Regions from separate parts of the Clostridium sp. AF32-12BH genome, predicted to be linked through region 1. Evidence: predicted binding sites of a transcription regulator. Region 1 holds the regulator's gene; the other holds the start of a gene.
What was found. Region 1 encodes Rex, which represses fermentation and respiration genes when NADH is low (regulators of the CRP and FNR family bind a similar motif). Its sites were predicted from a motif close to ATTGTTAANNNNTTAACAAT; they were not measured.
Positions count from the first base shown of each region.

Region 2: the regulator Rex is predicted to act here: its motif matches at 8,961-8,980, upstream of DWZ40_RS10700 (isocitrate/isopropylmalate family dehydrogenase).

Region 1 is NZ_QUEH01000012.1:46,541-57,975, reverse strand. Features, by position in the region: gene DWZ40_RS12725 (NAD(P)H-hydrate dehydratase) at 1-1,256, opposite strand, end outside; gene DWZ40_RS12720 (redox-sensing transcriptional repressor Rex) at 1,443-2,117, opposite strand; gene abc-f (ribosomal protection-like ABC-F family protein) at 2,294-4,270, shown strand; gene DWZ40_RS12710 (hypothetical protein) at 4,240-5,133, opposite strand; RNA gene rnpB (RNase P RNA component class A) at 5,220-5,566, opposite strand; gene DWZ40_RS12700 (nucleoside kinase) at 5,665-7,320, opposite strand; gene DWZ40_RS12695 (Nif3-like dinuclear metal center hexameric protein) at 7,390-8,187, opposite strand; gene DWZ40_RS12690 (class I SAM-dependent methyltransferase) at 8,165-8,872, opposite strand; gene rpoD (RNA polymerase sigma factor RpoD) at 8,935-10,053, opposite strand; gene dnaG (DNA primase) at 10,116-11,435, opposite strand, start outside.
Region 2 is NZ_QUEH01000009.1:93,224-104,658, forward strand. Features, by position in the region: gene DWZ40_RS10670 (hydratase) at 1-2,109, opposite strand, end outside; gene DWZ40_RS10675 (PrpF domain-containing protein) at 2,239-3,378, opposite strand; gene DWZ40_RS10680 (aconitate hydratase) at 3,365-5,383, opposite strand; gene DWZ40_RS10685 (RraA family protein) at 5,414-6,058, opposite strand; gene DWZ40_RS10690 (class II aldolase/adducin family protein) at 6,249-6,827, opposite strand; gene otnK (3-oxo-tetronate kinase) at 6,812-8,050, opposite strand; gene DWZ40_RS10700 (isocitrate/isopropylmalate family dehydrogenase) at 8,064-8,918, opposite strand; gene DWZ40_RS10705 (LysR family transcriptional regulator) at 9,023-9,895, shown strand; gene DWZ40_RS20070 (SLC13 family permease) at 9,994-10,521, opposite strand; gene DWZ40_RS20075 (SLC13 family permease) at 10,581-11,087, opposite strand; gene citF (citrate lyase subunit alpha) at 11,084-11,435, opposite strand, start outside.

The DNA of each region.
Region 1 (11,435 bases):
AACACACAAACGGTGCCATAACGGGCACTATAGGCCCTAGCCTCTTCCAGCGGTGCCTTTTTCAGATCAGCTGCCGGAACCGAGGTCAGCCGGCTCATTTCGCCCATATGCGGTGTAATAATAATATTCTCTGTAAAATAACGTGTCAGATACGGATGGGATGCCACACAGTTTAACCCATCTGCATCTAGAACAATCGGCACATAAGCGTCGGACAGAACCGTTTCCAACAGATACTCTGTGTAAGCATCCTGCCCCAGTCCGGGTCCCGCTGCGATCACATCAGCCCAGGCACACTCCTTTTCCAGTATTGTTTGCATGGTCTCTTCTTCATCCGGATCATAGCAGGATACGATTGCCTCCGGAAGCTGCGTCTGCAAGACTGTCCGGTTTTCCGGCACAGTAAGGATTTTCACCAGCCCCGCTCCCGTACGGTATGCGCCAAGCGCTGTAAAATAAGCAGCCCCGCTCATTCCACGGCTTCCCGCGATCACAAGGACTTTTCCAAAAGTCCCTTTGTTGCCGTCTTCCTGCCGTTTGGGAAGCTTGCTTAAATCCTCCGGCGTCAGGACCTTTGCATCCCATCCGCTCTTTAACAGGCTGATCTTTGAGAAGCCGATATCAGCCACCTCAAGTTTTCCAACATATTTTTTTCCAGGATACAATAACAGTCCTGTTTTTGGATATCCAAACGTTACCGTCACGTCGGCAGCCAGTGCTGCTCCCATGATTTCTCCCGTACTTCCATGAATTCCGGATGGTGTATCGACTGCGATCACACCAGCATCACACCGCTCACGTATGCGTTCCAGTATTTCCAGTACTTTTCGGTATTCCCCGGTAATATCGCGGCCAAGACCAATTCCAAACAAGGCATCCAGAATGATGTCGCAATCTGCGTTTTCATATTCTTCTGCCGATAGTTTCGGCACATTTAAATTTTTTGCAATCCGCTTCTGATGTTTCATCTCTTCCGAATCGTACTGCGCATTTCCGGCAAAGAAAAGGCTGACTTCATAGCCGCGTTCCTGCAAAATCCGCCCGGCTGCCACACCGTCTGCCCCATTGTTTCCTGTCCCGCATACCGCAAGAATATGGGCATTTTTTCCCCATCCCCGCTCGGCTGCCATACGTTCTGCTGTCTTAGCAACTGCAAGCGCTGCGCGCTCCATCAAAACCATTGACGGAATCCCGATTTCCCTGATTGTATTCTGGTCGACTGCTTTCATTTGCTGTGCAGTTACTGCATAATTCATGTTCCGCCTCCTTGAATAGGACATCGTTTGCTGCTGTTTGCGCATACGTGCCCGGCAACTCTCATTTTCCCATGTAGCAAAAAACGACAGGCAGGAGAATTCGCTTACCCCTGCCTGCCGGCCCTTGCATTACTGTTCAAAAACCAGCCTGTGAACAATAACGCGCTTCCCCTTCACACGGTTCTGTTATGATTCGCCCTGCGCCTTCTTTTGCTCTTCTTCTTTCTTTCGGTCCTGCATGCTGCATACCCGGTAGGACAAGCGCATCAGGCTTTCCGAAAGATGTACATTTTCAACAACGACATCATCCGGTACATTCAGGTCCACATGCGCAAAATTCCAGATTGCCTTGATTCCCGCATTCACAAGCCTGTCCGCGATTTCCGGTGCTTTCGTCTTCGGGATGGTCAGTGCCGCCATCTGGACGTTATTGTCTTTGATGAACTGTTCCAGATCGTCGACACCACGGATCTCTATACCGCGTACCACAAGACCGATCAGTCTTGGATTGATATCAAACATTCCTTTGATAATGAAACCACGCTTTTCAAAGTTTGCATAATTCGCAATCGCCTGTCCTAAATTTCCGGCACCGATGATGATCAGGTTATGCTGGCGGTCGATTCCAAGAATTTTACCGATTTCTGTATATAAGTATTTTACATTATACCCGTAGCCCTGCTGGCCAAATCCTCCGAAATTATTTAAATCCTGACGAATCTGGGAAGCAGTCACTTTCATCCGGGTACTGAGTTCATTGGATGAGATACGCTCTACACCTGATTCCAATAACTCTCCGAGGTAACGGTAATACCGCGGAAGCCTTGTAATGACTGCTTTGGATATCTCTCTGTTTTCCATGCTGCACATCTCCTATACGTAAACTATTGTAATCTATTATAACCGTTTGCGAAATCTATGTCAATGTTCAAACAATTCCTGAGCAAAAAATACACAGAAAGCCTTTACAAGTGCCAAAAACCTATATTATACTTGATAAGTCTTATAGTAGAAAACGTAACGAAATGGAGTTATCTATGATTTTATCATGCAATCACATCAGCAAAGCATTTGGTACAGATGAAATCCTGTCCGAAGTTTCTTTCCATATAGAAGACCAGGAAAAAGCCGCGATTGTCGGAATCAACGGAGCCGGAAAGTCCACTCTGTTAAAGATCATCGTCGGCGAACTCGCTGCAGATTCCGGCGAAGTTGTCCTTGCAAAAGGCAAAACACTCGGATACCTGGCACAGCATCAGGATCTGGACAGCAGCCGTACCATTTATGAAGAATTAAAAGAAGTCAAGCAGCCCATCATCGACATGGAGCTTGAGATCCGGGAACTGGAGATCCGTATGCAGCATGCCTCAGGCGAAGAACTGGAGCAGATGCTTTCTACATACAGCCGTTTAAGCCATACATTCGAGCTGGAAAACGGATATGCCTGGAAAAGCGAACTGACCGGAGTATTAAAAGGTCTCGGATTCACGGAAGACGAATTTGACAAAACAGTCTCAACCCTCTCCGGCGGTCAGAAGACCCGTGTATCCCTCGGCAAGCTTCTGCTCTCCCGCCCGGATATCATCCTCCTCGATGAGCCAACCAACCATCTGGACATGGAATCCATCGCCTGGCTGGAAACCTATCTCTTAAACTATAACGGTGCCGTGATCATCGTAGCACATGACCGGTACTTCTTAAACCGCGTTGTCACAAAAGTTGTGGAGTTGGAGCAGGGACATGCTTCTGTCTACCTTGGAAATTACACTGCCTACAGCGAAAAGAAAGCCATGATCCGCTCTGCCCAGATGAAGGCCTGGTTAAACCAGCAGCAGGAAATCAAACACCAGGAGGAGGTCATCACCAAATTAAAATCCTTCAACCGGGAAAAGTCTATCAAACGTGCAGAAAGCCGCGAGAAAATGCTCTCCAAGATCCAGGTTTTAGAAAAGCCTGCCGAGATCCAGGATGAGATGCGGATCACCCTGGAGCCAAACATTGTCAGCGGAAACGATGTCCTCACCATCAAAGATCTGAGCAAATCCTTTGGTTCCACCCACCTGTTCTCCCATGTAGATATGGAAGTCAAACGCGGAGAACGGGTTGCCATCATCGGAAACAATGGCACCGGAAAAACTACCATATTAAAGATCATCAACGGTATGCTCCCGGCCGACACCGGAACCATCACGCTGGGATCCAAAGTCCATATCGGTTACTACGATCAGGAGCATCACGTTCTCCATATGGAAAAAACAGTCTTCGAGGAAGTGCAGGATGCCTATCCGAACCTGACCAACACACAAGTCCGCAACATTCTTGCCGCGTTCCTTTTTACCGGGGACGATGTATTTAAGCGGATCTCCGATTTAAGCGGTGGGGAGCGCGGACGTGTTTCCCTCGCCAAGCTTATGCTCTCGGAGGCCAACTTCCTGATCCTGGACGAGCCAACCAACCACCTGGATATTACCTCCAAGGAAATTCTGGAAAATGCATTGAAACATTATACCGGAACCGTGCTTTACGTTTCCCACGACCGTTATTTCATCAACCAGACTGCAACCCGGATTCTGGAACTGACCGGTCAGACGTTCTTAAATTATATCGGTAACTACGATTACTATCTGGAAAAGAAGGATCTCATGAAAGAGCTCTACGTGGATTCGGAACACACAGAACGCGACCGTGCGATTGGAACAGCTGCAGCAAACGGAAATTTAAAAGCCACAGGCGTTCCCGGTATGGCAAAATCCACAGCGGAAACAGAGGTAAAGCTGGACTGGAAAGCCCAGAAAGAAGAACAGGCGCGCATCCGTAAACGCCAGAATGACTTAAAGAAGGTCGAAGACGAAATCCATCGTCTGGAAACCCGTGATGGTGAAATTGACGCGCTGCTCTCACAGGAAGAAATTTACACCGATGTAGCACGCCTGGTAGAACTGAATAATGAAAAAGAGTCCCTCCAGAAAAAACTGGAAGAACTCTATGAGACATGGGAAGAGCTGGCAGAATGATCTGCCGGCTCTTCTTTTTGATGCAGGATCATTTCCAGTTTTTCGCAAAGTTCTGGAAATTTCCGGCGCAGTTCTTCCGTTTTTTCTCCGCTTACATAGGCAGAAAACAATGTTCCAAAACAAAAGCCTGCATCTTCCGCATAGTAATCCGGGATCTCCAAAATGCGTTCCAGCACCGGACTGACTTTCCAGTATTCCTGCATTACGGCGCTGTCTCCCCGGTAACATCCTGCTTTATAGGCGACGTATTCCCCAAACGCCTGTAAGATGGAATCGGCATCACAAAACTTCACTTTTTTATAGCGACGGTCCGTACTGTAGCGGACATAATAGATCCCGGAAGAAGTAGATGGAGCCTCAAAGTAAGTTTTCTTCGTGTAAAAAAGGAACTGCCAGCCGTCCTTCACAAATTGCCGGATCCACCCTCTTGGCACCTCATAAAGATAATCCGTGATCAGATCCTTGTCTTCGGAATCCGGTTTTCTGGTTCCGATCACCCGGATTTCCCCTTTCTTATCCTCCTGGCCGTCTTCTCCCAAAAACTTTAAATCCACATACTGATTATGAGCCATATGTCCATTGCTGAAGAAAAAATAACGGATCCCGTCAATGGTTCTGGTTCCTCCGGTCTGCATCCATCCATGCTCATCGAACCAGTACCATTCCCCTTCATAGTACAGCCAGCCTGTATGCAGCTGCCCGTCCTGATCCCGGTAAGTCCAGTGATGATCCTTTCCGTAACTCCAGTTTTTCCCTCCGCTTCCGGGAGCATCCATCGCATAGGACGGAAAAACAAACAACAGCCAAAAGCAAAGCAGAAAAAACAAACCGGTACTTTTTATGCGCATTCGATGCTGTTTCATAAATCCACCTCGTTTCCAAAGCAAAGCGATCTCTCCACATATACAAAAAGAGGGGGCACTAAGAAGCGCCACCCTCGTAAGATCAGGTTATGAGCAAGACGATAAGCCGGGTTATGTCGTTGAATGGTCATCTATCTAGACCAGATGTCACCACCTGGTTCAAGCAACCTACCCGAAAGCAGACGGGCCGCCTTATGCTTTCTGTTCGGTCTTGCTTCGAGTGGGGTTTACATGTGCCCCGTCTGTTACCAGACGGGCGGTAGTCTCTTACACTGCCCTTCCACCCTTACCGGCAAAGCCGGCGGTATATTTCTGTTGCACTGTCCCTGGAGTCACCTCCGCCAGACGTTATCTGGCACCCTGCCCTGTGAAGCCCGGACTTTCCTCTCCCGCAGCCTTTCGTTTCTGCGGCAGCGACCATTTGTCTTACTCAATGCTCCCAATTCTACCACGATTCCGGGGTGCTGTCAACTTAGACTTTCAAGCAACTCCACCACCACGTCGGACACATCACACACAAACTGTCCGTGTTCAGACTTTAAAACAGGATCCGCCGATAAACTCCCGGATCAGGGAATTATGCGGAATTTCCTCACTGCTGACACCAAGGAAGTAATCCAGGAATTTTAACAACCGTTTTGCTTCCACATACTCTGCGCTGTCACGCGGTACGGAAAACAGAACCGGCTCCGCATACTGTTTTAAGACAGCCAGTTCATAAACAAGGGCCGAATTGAACATTACGTCTGCCTCTTCCTGATACGGAAAAATATTCTCTTCCTCTCCGCGGCGGACGGACGGCCACATCCGTATCGTATCCTGGGCGGAGGAACCTCTGGTACGCGCATCGCGCACGATCCGGCGGATCAGGCGTCCATCCGTAGTCGGAATACGATTATGCTCATCGATATTTAACTGCGTCAGTGCACTGATATAAATCTTAAACTTATTCTTTCGCGGCAATGCATAAGAAAGTTTCTCATTCAGACAGTGAATTCCCTCAATGACCAGCACATCATCCGCGCCCAGTGTCAGATAATCGCCATGGTATTCCCGCACACCTTTGATGAAGTTATATTCCGGCATTTCCACGGTCTTACCCGCCAGAAGATCGGTCATGTTCTGATTGAACAGCGCCACGTCCAGACATTCCAGTGCCTCATAATTATAATTGCCATTTTCATCCCGCGGACTGTCGACCCGGTTTACAAAATAATTGTCTACCGCGATCGGATGTGGTTTTAAGCCCTTCGCCTTTAACTGAATGGAAAGCCGGTGGGAAAAGGTCGTCTTTCCGGAAGAAGATGGTCCTGCGATCATCACAATTTTCTTGTCCGGCCTGCTGGCGATCTGTTCTGCAATATCACCGATTTTCTTTTCCATCAGCGCCTCCTGCATCAGGATCAGTTCGCTGATTCTGCCATGACAGATCACATCATCCAGCGCTCCAACGGTCGGCACCTCCAGCTGCCTGCCCCAGCTTTCCGTTTCATTCAGTACCTCAAACAGCTTTTCCCTGTCATGGAATTTTGCTACCTGTTCCGGATTATGTTGTTCCGGCAAAAGCAGCATCATGCCATCCCGGTAAAGGATCAGATCAAAATATTTCAGATATCCGGTATTTTGTACCATGTATCCGTAATAATAATCCTCGAACCCGCCAATGCTGTATAAGTTTACCCTGGAAACCCTGCGGTAATGGAAGAGACGTTCTTTCTCATACATCCGGTGACGGTGAAAAACTTCAATAGCCTCATCCGTCGTCACATTCCGCTTCATGATCGGAATTTCAGCCGCAACATACTCCTGCATTTTTTCTTTGATGCGATCAACCAGCTCCTGATTTTTTTCAAACGTTCCTTCTGATTCAATAAATAAACCATTGGCAATCGCGTATTCCACGGAAACTTTTTTGATATGCTCTGCCCCAACGACTTCGTAGAATGCCTTTAACAAAATCAGCAGAACACTGCGCCGGTAAGTCTGGATGCCCGGTTTATCCGCAGCAGTCAAAAACTCAATCCGGCTTCCTTCTTTTACCTTTTTGTGAAGTTCCTGCAGTTTTCCATCTACCGTTGCCAGTAAAATTTCATGCCGAAAATGATCCTGCACTTCTTTTGCTACATCTTTTAAAAGTGTATCTTCGCGATACTGCTTTTCCTGCCCTAACACCCACACATGAAGCATAAACGTTCTCCTTTCTTTCCGATCGGATTCCTTTTCAAATCCGTAACTCCGGGAAAAGTCCGTTTCGTATCAGATTACCTTTGCCGGAAAGTCCGGTTCTGCCTGGATTACTTCGATCGTACCGTCAGAAACCTGTCTGATATACTCTGCCATAAATGGAATGAAAATGTGTTCCAGACCATAATGTCCGGCATCGATAATGGCCAGTCCCTGCGCCGCTGCATCGATTGCGTCATGGTGCCCGATATCGCCCGTAATCAACACTTCCGCATGCTTTTCCAGTGCGTAACGGATCATACTGCCGCCTGCGCCTGGAGAGATCGCCACACGACTTACCGGTTTGTTTGCCGTATCACTTCCATAAACCAATGCAAAGGGCAGACCAAACACTTCTTTCACCGTCTCTGCCAATTGCTCCAGCGAGCAGGTTTCTGGTAAAATCCCAGTTTTTCCGATGCCTGCAGAAACGCCCTGCACTTCTCCGGTCACCTCTAACGGTTCCCCATTTTGAATCTGCAGACGCTTCGCCGCCAGATCGGCCATGCAGCCTGGTGCCGCATCAAAATTTGTGTGCATGGCAAAATAAGAAATATCTGCCTGCAGTAATGTTACGATCCGCCGACTGATAAAATCCGCATCCGTTACCTGTTTTATTGCACGGAAAAGTAACGGATGATGCGTGAGCAGAAAGTCTGCTTTCTCCCTAACTGCCTGTTCCACGACCCGGTCTGTCGCATCCAGCGCAACCAGAACCTTCGTTATCTCTTTTTCTCCTCGTCCGACCAGAAAACCCGAATTATCCCACTCACAGGCCAGACTTTTCGGAGCCAGTTCTTCCAGTTTTTCAATCAATTCCCTGCAGAGCATGATATGCCTCCTTTGTCTCCATCAATTCGTTTTTCAGACTTTCCGCGCGTTTTTTTGCTCCTTCTGTTTTTGCCTGGGACAAATGCACAAAAAGTTCTTCTCCCTGCGTCAGTTCCCGTTCCAGAAATTCCTGCAGAACCGGATCTTTTTTCCGGATCAGATCCGCACCATAACGATACTCATGTGCATGTTCATAATGCATCGTTCCAGGACTGACATGCATGATCACATAATACTTACCGTCTTCCACCAGCATCTGTTCCTTCTGGATTGCAAATTCCAACTGCTCCAGCCCATGACGGAATGCAGAAAGTTCTGACTGCGGGGAAAGCACATAATGCTTTACACTTGCATGCATATGCGCACCATCGCGGAGGATGCGCAGCATCAGCTCGCCTCCCATTCCCGCAATGATCACCGTGTCTGCCTCTCCCGGCTTTAATTCCTTTAAGCCGTCACTGAGCCTCGTTTCGATCTGGTCTTCCATGCCAAACTCCCGGACATGCTCACGGGCTCTGGCAAGAGGTCCCTTTCGCACATCCATGGCGATCACATGCTTTACTTTTCCGCTTTCGATCAGGCGAATCGGGACGAATCCATGATCCGTCCCAACATCTGCCACATATCCTTCTGTAACCTCCGCTGCCTGTGCAGCGATCCGTTCTAACCGGTCTGATAATTTCATCTTATCTCTGTTCCTTTTGTAACTGTTTTTGTTCGCCCAGTTACCTTCCTTTTCTATATTGTTTAGTCAAGATAATCTTTCAATTTCTTGCTGCGGCTTGGATGACGCAGTTTCCGAAGCGCTTTTGCTTCAATCTGGCGGATTCGCTCTCTTGTCACATGAAACTGCTTCCCAACCTCTTCCAGCGTTCTCGGTTTTCCATCCTCTAACCCGAACCGAAGACGCAGCACCTGCTGTTCCCGGTCTGTCAGCGTACCCAAAGCTTCCATTAACTGTTCATGAAGAAGGGTGAATGTCGCTTCTTCCGCCGGAACTGCCACATGGTCATCCTGAATAAAATCGCCAAGATGGCTGTCTTCTTCCTCGCCGATCGGCGTTTCTAACGACACCGGATCCTGGGATATTTTCCGGATTTCCCGTACCCGTTCTACCGGAATTTCCATTTTGGCTGCAATTTCCTCAGCCGTTGGCTCCCTGCCAAGTTCCTGCACCAGTTGTCTGGACGTACGGATCAGACGGTTGATCGTCTCTACCATGTGTACCGGGATCCGGATTGTGCGGGACTGATCCGCGATCGCACGCGTAATTGCCTGCCGGATCCACCAGGTAGCATAAGTCGAAAATTTATATCCTTTGCGGTAATCGAATTTTTCCACAGCTTTGATGAGACCGAGATTGCCTTCCTGGATCAGATCAAGAAACTGCATGCCTCTTCCTACATACTTTTTGGCAATGCTGACCACCAGCCTTAAGTTTGCCTCAGCAAGACGTTTTTTTGCCTGCTGATCGCCAAGTTCCATGCGTTTTGCCAGCTCAATTTCCTGATCCGTGGTCAAAAGCGGAATTTTTCCAATTTCCTTTAAATACATCCGGACCGGATCTTCCACCCCGACTCCTTCCGGTACAGAAAGATCGATTTTATCCAGTTCCGCTTCTTCTTCCTCTTCAGAGTCCTCGTCCAGAAACAGATCCGGTTCCATATCATCTTCTTCCTCTGTACGAAGGACATCTACGTTATGTTTGTCCAGAAAATCATAAATGCGGTCCAGTTTTTCCGGATCCAGGATCTCGCCTTTGAAAAAATCCAGGATTTCCCGGTTTTCCAGCACATTTTTCTTCTTTTTTGCCTCTTCTAACAACAGTCCCAGTTTCTCATCAAATGTCTGTGTACGTTCTTCCATATCTATCCGCCCTTTCTCAAATGCAGATCACCGGAAAAGGAATTGCCCATCCGGTCCTTTCACTAGTCAATGGATATCTGAAGCGTTTTCAGCGCCGCCTGCTGCCGGATGATCTGTTGGAGCGCCGCAATGTCGGTTGCGCTCCGGCTTGCCTCATCCAGGCTGTTTTTCTTCACTTTCAGCACTGTTTCAGAAAATGCTTTTCGCTGTTCTTCATTATTTAAGGAATCATTCAGGCTTGCGTTGAACAACGCCGCCACCTGTTTGTATTGTTCTTCATCGTTGATAAATCGATTCAGGATCCCGGCCGGGTTTAAGTTCCCTTCTTTATGACCATCAAAAACCATCTGTGCAACTTCATGATATAATGGCTCCCGAAAATCATCCGCATCAATGATGCCGGCAATCTTCTCAAAAAGCTGCGGCCGTTCGATCAGCCAGGTCAAAAGAAGGCGCTGCGACCTACGAATGCCGTCGTCCTTTTCTTTTTTCTTTTTCCGCTCACGCGGGTCTGTTCTGTCTTCTTCCCATTTTTGCAGTGGAACCGAACCAAGCTGGTTTCCAAGCCGGTTCACCAGCCTGCGCAGATCTTCATAAGGAATAAACTGCGCCTGCGCAACAGCCCTGGTGTAATTATCCCGTTCCAGTGCCTCCCCAAATTCCAGAAGCTTTCTCGCAACCGCATTGTAAAAACGGGTCTTTTGTTCCGGATCTTCCAGATCATATTCCCGCTTCATAACATCGATTTCATACAGGAAACTGTTCTGCGCATTGGCAATCCGCTCCCGGAATGCATCTGCCCCAAGATTTTTGATAAATTCATCCGGATCCTTATAAGGTTTTAAATTCAGCACTTTTGTGGAGATGCCGACCTCTTTTAAGATCGGGATTGCGCGGAGTGCTGCTTTTACCCCCGCCCCATCACTGTCGTACGTCAGGATCACCGTGTCCGTATAACGTTTGAGCAGCACCGCATGCTGGGTCGTAAAAGCCGTGCCAAGCGACGCTACCGCATTGGTAAAGCCCGCCTGGTGCATGGCAATGACATCCATATAGCCCTCGCAGGCCAGTATATACTTTTCCCGGCTGGTACGGGCATAATTTAACCCGTACAGATTCCGGCTTTTATCAAAGATCATGGTCTCCGGTGAGTTTAAATATTTCGGAGTCCCGTCTCCCATCACGCGTCCGCCAAATCCGATCACGCGGTTATTGACATCCATGATCGGGAACATAACACGATTCCAGAATTTATCATATGTGCCGCGCTCCTCCATCGTGACCAGACCACTGTCACGCAGAATTTCATCGGTATAGCCTTTTGAGCGCAGGTACTGATACAGATCATTGCTCGTCTTATTGGCAAATCCAAGCCCAAAATG
Region 2 (11,435 bases), on a different contig from region 1:
TGTCCGGAGCGGCAGAATGCCCCAGTTGATCAGATTGGAACGATATCGTTTCGTAGCATACTCATTCGCAAGGTTTGCAAAGCCACCTAAAACCTTCTGGCAGCTGGCTGCCTGTTCCCTGGACGAGCCATCACCAATCTGATCGCTGACCATCAGGCTTCCAAGGGTAATATCAGAAACGCTGCAATGGAGTTCACCGGTAAGCTTTTTCAGAAGATGGTCAAACGCTGCATCGCCTGTATGTACTGCGTCTGTATGTACTGCATCTCTCTGTTCTGTAGCGGATCCTGTTCCCGCCAAAGTTTCCGCTTTGCAGATCTGCTCTCTCCGGCTTTGCTCCAGTTTCCGTACTTCTTTGGCCCTGCCAACGTACTCTGGATCGCGGCTGATCATGGTATATTCAGAAATCTTTTCAGGATTGGACCGGAAAGATGATGCCTCGCCGGATGGAACCAGTTCATCCGTAGTTACCGATCCATGGTAAGAACCTGCTGTTTTTAATAACAGATGTTTCGTTAACGGCCGCATCTGCGGCCAATCTGCAATGTTCGGTCCCATCGTCAGTTCCACGGAATCATCGCCTTTTCCAAAATTATCAAACACCTGGTTTTCATAGATCTTCGGGTCAAAATGATGCTTTAAATTGCGGTACTCCACATCCAGTTCCGTTGCTGCAGTCAGTCTTCCGCCATTCCGGACAGTTGCTGCAATCGAGCGGGCATCCATCAGGCAGGCACAGGCCATCTGCCCCTGTCCCGGTTTTGAGCCTTCCCGGTTCGGATAATTTCTGGTCATGTGGCGGATGCTGACCTGGTTGTTTGCCGGTACATCCGTCACGCCAAAGCAGGGACCGCAGATGCACGGACGAAGAGTTACACCACTGACTGCCAGTTCCCCGGCAATCCCCTGTTCCATCAGATCTGCCATGACCGGGAGACTGGCCGGATTCATGCCAAGATTCAGACCGCTTCCCGGGATTCCATACCCCTTTAGGATATCCGCCATAGCGACAATATTTTCAAACAGACCGCCGCTACAGCCACTGACAAGTGCCTGGTCTACATAGAATTCCCCATTTTTCAAGTGAGACTGGATAGAAAACGGCTCACCATGGTCTCCCTTGATCCTGTTTCCTGCTTCTTCCACCTCTTTGATCACTTCCGGCATCCGTTCCTTGAACTCGCGGATTGACATGGCATTGCTTGGGTGAAACGGCAGTGCGATCATGCACTCCACGCTGGAAAGGTCAATCTCAATAAGACCGTCGTAGTACGCTCCGCTCTCTGGCTGCATTTTCCGGTAGGCATCGCCACGTCCGTGTCCGGTCAGAAATTCTTCCGTTTTTTCATCGGTACACCAGACACTGGAAAGCGCTGCACTCTCCGTTGTCATAACATCGATTCCCATACGGTATTCCATGCTTAAATTTTGTATGCCCTCTCCCACAAACTCCAACACCTTATTTTTGTTGAAATGATTCTGGAATGTTGCCGCGATCAGGGCCAGCGCCACATCCTGCGGACCAACGCCCGGTCTTGGAGTCCCGGTCAGGTTCACAGCCAACACCGGCGGGTAGGCAATATCATAAGTGCGCCCAAGCAGCTGTTTTGCCACCTCACCGCCGCCCTCTCCGATACCCATCGTACCCAGGGCACCATAACGGGAATGACTGTCTGACCCGAGGATCATCTTTCCGCACCCAGCCATCATTTCCCGCATATACTGATGAAGGACTGCCCGGTACGGCGGAACGAAAATGCCGCCGTATTTCTTCACATTTCCAAGGCCAAATACATGGTCATCCTCATTGATCGTACCGCCCACCGCACAGAGTGTATGGTGACAGTTGGAAAGCACATACGGGACCGGGAATTTTTGGATCCCGCTCGCCCGGGCTGTCTGTAAAATATTCACATAGTTATTATCTGGAGATACCAGAGCATCAAATTTCAGCTGAAGCTGATCCATATTGCCGCTGTGATTGTGGGCTTTCAGGATTCCATATGCCATTGTCTTTGTTTTTCCTTCCGCCTGTTCTGCTGCATTTCCTGCTTTTATAAAATTGCCGTCAGCTGTAAGCACAACTCCATGACCGGTTAATCTTACCATTTCAATCTCCTCCAATTCAGAACATCTTGCGTCTGTCACAAAATGTCTTTTATAAAAAATAGGAAACTGCCGCAAAATGCCACCATGGACACCTTGCGGCAGTCTGTCAAATATTCATCGCATTTTCATTTACCTGCGGATATACAATGTTCCATCCATAATGCGGCGTGCCGTTCTCTGGACCCCTACACTCGGAAACTTCAGCTCTCCATGTTCTTTTATCAGTTCCGGCACCATCGTCATGATACCACTCGGATGACCGATACGGACACTTCCCGCATTGCCAGAACTGCGAAGCACCTTCTCTACTACAGATCCCTTCATGGCTGCTGCCACGCTGATGGCACTTGCAGAAGTCAGCGGACATGCCTTATGGCATTTGAATACCGAAATGACACGGGCACAAACATCCATATCCTCTGCCTTCACCTGCTGTCCGGCAATATCGGTATAGGATTTCGGCACCGTCACAAAGCCGACCTTCGGCACCGCCGGACTGTTCTTTGTGGCATCCTGCAGATCTTTTGCAAAGCCCATCTTGCAGCAGGCAACACCGCGGATCTTCTCCAGGAGCGCACAAACTTCCTGATTGCTGTTTATTTCCTCCGGAAGTTCCGTACCGGTCATGCCGATATCCTCAGCCTTTACCAGCACCATGGGGTTGGACACATCCAGAATGGTGGCCTCGACCGGACCAAAATCAGGAATCTCCAAAGTCTCTACGCAGGTCCCGGTCGGAAGGAGCTTTCCAGTCTTCGCTCCTGCCGGATTCAGAAATTTTACATTCAATTCCGCTGCTGTTCCATCCACACCTGCAATGGCACAGTCTCCTTCCTGGGCGAATGTTTTTGTCTCTGGATCGATCGGAACCGTCACATCAATGTATTTATCTGTATTCCGGTTTAACATGTGGACCGTGGTCACCGGCTCGGTAATGGCAACCATCCCCTCTTCTACCGCATACGGACCAACTGCCGCGGTCATATTTCCGCAGTTAGACTTATAATCCACCTGACTCTTTCCAACAATGACCTGTCCCACCAGATACTCTACATCAATCCCCGGCTCCTCACTCTTCCAGACGATTACAATCTTATTATTAGAAGAAACCGTTCCGCCAAGCCCGTCAATCTGTTTTGGATCCGGGTCACCCATGGCCTGAAGAAAAATGCTGTCCCACTCATCCCGGTTTTCCGGAAGATCCTCTTTATGAAACATACAACCCTTACTGGTGCCGCCACGCATAAATACCGTTTTAAAAGTTCTCATACTGACCATTCCTTTCTTTTTGTTCTGACATTTCCCTATTTTTTGCAGTTTCCATTTCTTTTAACTGCTTTTGAAGGTGACGCAGCTGGCCTCCGGAAAGGATTACCTCCAGCTCATTATCCGAAAGCTCCAGCTTTGCCTTGAAAGAAATCCCCTTTGTCAGGTCTTTGATGGTTACTTCTCTCGTTTTCATCTGATCAAGGAGACCTTCAACCTCCAGCTCATCCAGCAGATCCAGTTTGTCGTAATCTGCAGGATCCGCAAATACCATTGGGATGATGCCGTGGTTGATCAGATTTCCTTTGTGGATGCGGGCAATACTCTTTGCAATCACCATTTTGACCCCCAGATACATCGGGTTAATGGCAGCATGCTCGCGGGAAGATCCCTGACCATAGTTTTCACCGCCGATGATAATGCTCCTGCCCATGGCTTTCGCGCGTGCTGCAAACTCCGGATCGTAGCGGTGGTAGCAATACTGGCTCATGAGCGGAATATTGGAACGCATACTCGAAAACTCCGCGCTGGCCGGGGTGATATCGTCGGTCGTAATGTTATCTACCGTCTTTAAGCTGATCTGTGCCTTTAAATACTGTTCCGGAGCGTCCGGGACCGGGAGCGGCTGAATGTTCGGGCCGCGCACAATCTCGACCTTCTTTGCTTCTTCTTCCGGAAGCGGTTCGATAATCATGGAATCGTCTACCGGAAACTCTGCCGGCTCTTTCACTTCTGCCAATACGGACAGATCACTTCCAAGAATATCCTCTGCACTTGCAAAGGTACCGGTAATCGCGGTTGCAGCCGCACTCTCCGGGCTCACCAGATAAATTTCTGCCGTCGGATTGCCTGCACGGCCTTTAAAGTTCCGGTTTGAGGTACGAACGGCCACACCTTTGGTAGCCGGTGACTGACCGATGGCGCAGCACGGTCCGCAGGCAAGCTCCAGAAGTCTTACCCCTGCATCCAGAAGGATATCGATATAGCCATCCCGCATCAGAAGTTTGTAAATCTGCTTGGAAGAAATTGCGCAGGTACAGCTCACATCCTCATGCACATGTCTGCCTTTGAATACCAGTGCTGCTTTCGCGATATCCGAATAGCTGGAGTTGGTACAGCTTCCAATAAATACCTGCTGTACTTTTTTCTTTTCCACATCCTTTAACGGGATCACATTGTCCGGCTGATGCGGGCATGCGCAAAGCGGAACGAGCTCGCTTAAGTTCAGCTCCATCTCACCGTCATACTCCGCATCCTCATCCGGAAGGATTTCTGTAAAGTCTTTTTCTCTTTGCTCCGCTCTCAAAAACTCACGTACACGCTCATCTGCCGGGAAGATCGAAGTAGTTGCCCCCATCTCTGCCCCCATGTTGGTGATGCTGGCACGTTCCGAAACGCTTAAGGTTGCAGCGCCCGGTCCGACATACTCAAATACCTTGCCAAGACCACCCTTAATACCAACGCGGCGCAGCATTTCCAGGATTACCTCTTTTGCATTACAGCCCGGCTGCAGATGGCCAGTCAGATTCACCCTGATGATCTGCGGCATTTTCAGATGCATCGGAACACCAGTCATCGCAGTTGCCACGTCCATGCCGCCCACGCCAATGCAAAGCATGCCGATCGAGCCGCCATGCGGAGTATGACTGTCGCCGCCCATTAACAGCTTTCCGGGAACACCAAACCGTGCGACCTGTACTGCGTGGCAGATTCCGTTTCCCTGTCTGGAAACATGAACACCATAGCGTTTTGCGACAGACTGCAGGTAAATATGGTCGTCTGGAGTCTTGTTATCCAGATATAACAGGTTGTGGTCCAGATAGCTGACACTGCATTCTGTACGGATGCGGTCCAGACCAACCTGCTCAAATGCCAGATAAGTCATAACCGCGTTGATATCGTGGGTCAGAGTCTGATCCACCTTCAGAAGGATTTCCTCTCCCGGCTTCATCTCAGAAGGTGCCGCAAGATGTGCAGAAAGAATCTTTTTTGTAATGTTCATTCCCATGTGAATACGCTCCTTTTTCTCTGTTTGCTTTTATTTTTTCAACAATTTTGTATAAACCTCACCGGTACGCTCCATCTCAGCGATGGTATAGCGCTGGTTTTCTATCTTTTTCAATGCGCGTTCTATAACACCCTCCGCCTCTTCCCGGGTAAGCACACAGACACCATTGACATCCCCGATCACAATATCACCCGGTCTTACGCAGACGCCTCCACAGCTGACCGGAACGTTGATGGCTCCTGCCCCGCTTTTTGCCGCTGTACCACAGGTTAGACCTTTCGCATAGACCGGAAAGCCTGCTTCCTCACATCCTTCCAGATCCCGGAAAGCACCATCGATCACCACGCCCTCTGCTTTCATAAGGTTCGCGCAAATACTCCGGTGATCTCCCCAGTAGGAACAGTCGCAGTTGCCTTTCCCTGCAATAACCAGCACGTCTCCTTCTTCCAGCGCAAGGATTGCATCTGCGACGATACTTCCTTCTCCACTTGGCACATCGACCGTTACCGCCGGACCCACGATCTTCTTTCTGCCGATCCAGGGTTTGATCCGGTAATCCATGGAATGATATAATCCCGCCCCGTCGCAAAGTTCCGGAGTGGTAAATGCCCGCAGCCGTTCGATCAGGTCTTTCGGCGGACGGGTGAATTGTGCTTTTTTTATCAAAGTATCCATATGTATTCCCCTTCCGTTTTATGATTTGATTGTAACGCATGGATTATCATAAGTAAAATACATGATTTTACATGTTCCTTATACACTTTTTTCTATAATACAGGTAAAAAATAACGAAGCAACCCGTTTCCGATTGCTCCGTTATTTTCCAGTTTTCTGTTATCCTATCAACACATTCTTTCTGCTAACGTTACTTCCCCTGCATCTCCAACAGGATCTTCGCCGTCTCCTCCAACTCCTCCTGCGCGTAAAACGCATCTAATATCGTCTTCCCCGGAACGACGGTTCCATGGCGCATAAGAAGCCATCCGTCACTGTGGTCGGCTTCTTTTTCAAACGCATCAAATAATTCTTTTGAGCCGGGCATGGCATACTCCACACACCCCACAGTTCCCAGTTTCATGCGAAGGTAAGGTGTAATATCCGGCATTACATCTAAAGTACCCGGCACGCATTGCATTCCCCATAAAACCGCATAGGTGCTGTGCGTATGAATCACTCCCCGTACCTCTGGCTTATGCCGATATACAGCAAGGTGCAGGGGCCATTCCTTGCTTGCTTTTTTCTCAAGCAGGTTGCCTTCGATATCCATCACTGCAAAATCAGATGGGCGCAACGTTCCAAAACAGGTGCCGGATGCACTGATATAAATCTTATCTTCGTGCCGGACACTGATATTTCCGGTATTTCCTTTCACGGTTCCACGCTCGAATAGCACATGTGCTGCCCAGACTGCCTGTTCTAACTTCTGTTTTAATAGTTCGTCCATAAATTCCTTTCTTCAATCATGCCAAGCGCCTGTTCAAAAAAGTCCTGATTTCCAAAATTTCCTGATTTCAGAATCAGGCGCAAACACCTGTTTCCCACTGGAGTCATAACCGGAACACCCGGTGCTACGCTTTCGTTGATCCAAAATGCTTTCTGATTCAATGTTTTCGTCACTGCCCCACTGGTTTCTCCGCCCGCAGATATGATTCCGGTAACTCCTGACTCTACAGCCAGTCGGGCCAGTGCTGCCATCGTTTTTTCAATTTGTCCGGATACATCGCCATATAGTGCCCGGTCCTGTTTTACCTGTTCCGGTGCGGCGCTGGAATAAACCAAAACAGGGCCGGATGATAAATCTGATTTGATACTTTCCCAAAATTCCACGATGTTCCAGTCGTGTCCGCAAAGCATCGCAGGTGTGATCTGAATACTTTTTCCACCCTTTTTCTGATATTGCGCAATTTGTCCTCTTGTCGCGACACTGCAGCTCCCGGCAAGCAGGAGCGGATACATACTTCGGTTTTCTTTTTGATAATACCGAAGCAAATACCGCGCAAGCGGTTCTGCAATTCCACTTCCCCCTGTCAGAAGCTTCAGGCTGCCAAAGGTTTCCGCAATTTTCTTTGCGTCTTCCTCTGTCCGGCAATCTGGTATCAGATAATGCGGCGTCTGAATTTCTTTCCCGCTTCGATCAGAATCCGAAAAAGAAGTTCCAATTTCCAGGCAGAAATACCGGCTTTGCGCCTCCATCAGTCTTTTCAGGTTGGAATCCCTCATCGGTGTAAGCGGATGGTCTTTCATGGAACTGTCCTGCAGCAAAGTACCATTCACATACAGGTTGCCCTGTTCTACTGTCCTTCCGTTTACCGGCAATGCAGGACAGATCAAAGCGCTTTTTACCTGTAAAAAATCCATAGCAACATCGCACACCGGACCAATATTTCCCTTCGGAGTCGAATCGAACGTAGAACAGTATTTGATATAAAAATGACTGCATCCTTGATGTTTAAGCCACTGTAACGCCTCCAGAGAGAGGCTGACCGCTTTCTCTGTTTCCTGCGTCCTGGTTTTCAATGCGATCACGATCGCGTCTGCCTGATCGGTTTCCTGCATTTCTTCTGGTGTACCATCTAGCAAGAGTGTCCGCATGCCTCCTTTTTTCAAAAAAGAGGCCATACCGGCTGCTCCCGTAAAATCATCTGCGACACATCCCAAAATGGCCATAAAATTTCTCCACTCAGATTTCCTTTTTCTTTTCCAGAAGCTTCGTGATCACTGTATCCGTAAACTCATCCGTTGACGCAGTTCCGCCTACATCCCTGGTAATGCATGTTTCTTCTGTCAGAACGGCTCTTACACTTTCCTCTACCAAATCTCCCCACTTTTTAAGGTCCATATAGCGAAGCATCATAGCGCCGGACAGAAGCAGAGATGTTGGATTTGCAATATTTTTCCCGGCAATATCCGGGGCAGAACCATGACAGGCTTCAAAAACAGAACACTGATCACCAATATTTGCGCCAGCCCCCAGTCCCAGACTGCCAACAAGACCTGCACACAGATCCGATAAAATGTCTCCATACTGATTCATGGTAACGATCACGTCAAAACGCGTCGGATCCGTAGCAAGATAAAAGGCTGTTGCATCAACCATCAGATCATCCGATTCGATCTGTGGATAATTCTTTGCTACTCTGCGGAATGTTTCCAAAAAGAGGCCATCTGTCAGAATGATTGCATTTGCCTTGTGGACACAGGTTACCTTTTTCCTTCCATACTTTAATGCGTATTCAAACGCATAATTTGCAATCCGTTCTGCCCCTTTTTTCGTGATCAGTTTTACAGCTTCCGAGGCAGTATCTCCGCCAATCCGATGTTCGATCGCAGAATAAATTCCTTCCGAAATTTCCCGGATCACTACAACATCCATGTCTGCATTTTTACCGGAAATTCCCGGAATTCCTTTTGCCGGTCTCGGGCATGCAAAGCAATCCAGTTCCTGCCGTATCACATTGTTGTTGGATGGATAAATATGGCTGCTTCCGTCTTTTCGCTGATATACAAACCGTCCTTTCATTTTTTCTACACTCATCGGTCCCTTGATGGCTACCTTCAGTTGCTTATCATAAAGTACAATGGTATAATTTTATCAATATCAATAACCTATTGGAATGTTTTCAGAAAGGCATGCTCACCATGGATGAAAAAGATTATGAACTGTTATTAGAATTAAATGAGTCAAAAAATATCACAAAAGCAGCGCAAAAACTGTATATGACACAGCCTGCCATCACCAAACGGATTCAGAAAATGGAGGAAGAACTTCAGTGTACCCTGTTTCTGCGCTCCAAAAAGGGGATTTTATTTACACCTGCCGGAGAACAGATTCTTCCCTATGCTTCTGAAATCCTGGCAAACAGCCGGAAGTTAAAGGAACAGGTTTCTGCCTGTCAGAATCAGGTCTGCGGCACACTCCGCCTCGGTTCTTCTTTAAACTTCTCCCACTACCGGCTCCCCAGAATTATCAAGGCTTACACCGACCAGTATCCGCTCGTGGACGTACAGATCACGACCGGACAGAGCAAGCATCTCTTCCAGTTATTAAACCGGGATGAAATTGCCATTGCGATCATGCGGGGACGGTATGTCTGGGATGAAGCCATACAGCTTATCTCTTCCGAACCGATGTGCTTCGTCTGCAGCAAAGAAAACCAGGGACGGTCTTTAAGCGAATATTCCTACATTGGCCGCCACACAGACTCAGACTTATCCGCCCGGATTGACCGATGGCTGACTGCACACGATCTTGCCCAGATCCGTCCGCATATGTGGATTGACAGCATTGATACCTGCAAGGAAATGGCGCGCTACGGCCTTGGCTGGTGCATTTTGCCACGCATCTGTCTGGATGATTTTGATGGCTATATCGAAGAACTTTATATGGAAGATGGTTCTCCATTCCTCCGAAATACCTTTGTGCTTTACAAGCATCAGTATGCCGAACTCCCGCAGGTAAAACTGTTTCTGGATGCACTGCTCGGCAGTTCCGTTTCCGAAAATAAGTTTTAATCTTCCTCCGGATACATGGCAACAAAAAAGCAGAGACCTGCATCCTTTCACACAAGTCTCTGCTTTGGCAGAAATGATTGATTTGATTTGATAAAATTTTAGAATTTGATCACACCGATCACGGTAGCCATAATCAGCACCGCAATGCTTGCCGGCCACACCAGTCTCAAGGAATATTGGATGTGCTCACCAATTGATACATCTGCAAGACCAAGGCCTACATAAGTTGCTGCTACAGACGGGCTGACCGGAGTTCCCATGGTTGCAGTCAGCAGAAATGCTGCTGCCACAGTCTCCTGTGCTACGCCAAACGGCTCAACCACACCGATGATGATCGGAAGCAGTGCATAGTAAAATGCATCGGTACCAAGGATCATCAGAAGCGGTACGGAGAACAGACACATGAACCAGTGCATGTGCGGAGCGATTGCTGACGGAAGCACAGCAACAATTGCGTTTGCCATCGCTTCTACCATGCCGGAATCTTTGATGACACCCATGAAGATACCAACGGAAAACAGGGTCATGGTCATAACCATGGCATTGGTGCCATACTCTTTGATCTTCTTGTTCTGCTGTTTTGCATTCGGGAAGTTTACGATCAGACCGATTGCAAATGCTACCATAAAAATGGAATACAGCGGAACCGGAAGGTCTCTAAACAGCAATACTTACATCACCAGAGTCAGCACGAGGTTGAAATAATAAATGCTCTTCTTTGTTTCTTTCTTCTCCCCATTCGCATTCGCCAGTTCCTGTACATGAATTCCAGCTTCCGCTCCGTTTTTTTCTCAATCATGGAAACTACGATTGCAATGCCAAACGCTGCGATTGCCAGGCATACAACACCTGGAATCATAAAGCCATACAGGTCTCCGGCCTCTACGCCTGCCACACTTGCCGCACGCATGGTCGGACCGCCCCACGGAACCAGGTTCATCACGCCGTATGCACCGCACATAGCTCCTAAAAGTGCCTGCGGACGTACTCCCATACGCTTGCAGATTGGCAGAAATGCCGGAACCACGATCAGAAATGTGGTTGCCCCGGAGCCATCCAGATGTGCCACAAAAGTGGTAAGCACAATTGCGATGAAAATGGTTGCCACATTCTTTCCTGCCCGTTTAATCAGAAAATTGATGATCGGATCAAATAATCCCGCATCTGACATCATGGTGAAATAAGAAATCAAGAAAATGAATACTCCTTTACCTCGCGGACTACATCCATGATGCTGCCGTCACGTGCTTCAATGATACCAACTACCTTATCGCCAAACTGTACCTGATCCGGTGCACCTGTAATGGCATAAGCCTGATCTCGCAATTCCTCGATGGTGCAGATGGGCAGACCGCTGTCTTTCATGCAGTCGATGAGATCCTGTCTGCGCGGGTTGATTGCGATACCATAATCGGTGATGACAACATCTACGGTCTCACCCGGAGTCGTCACGGTAGTTACATTCGTGCAGATTGCCGGGATTCTTCCCTGCAGAAGCGGCGCAATAACGATGGTACACTTTGCGCCTGCGGCGGTATCT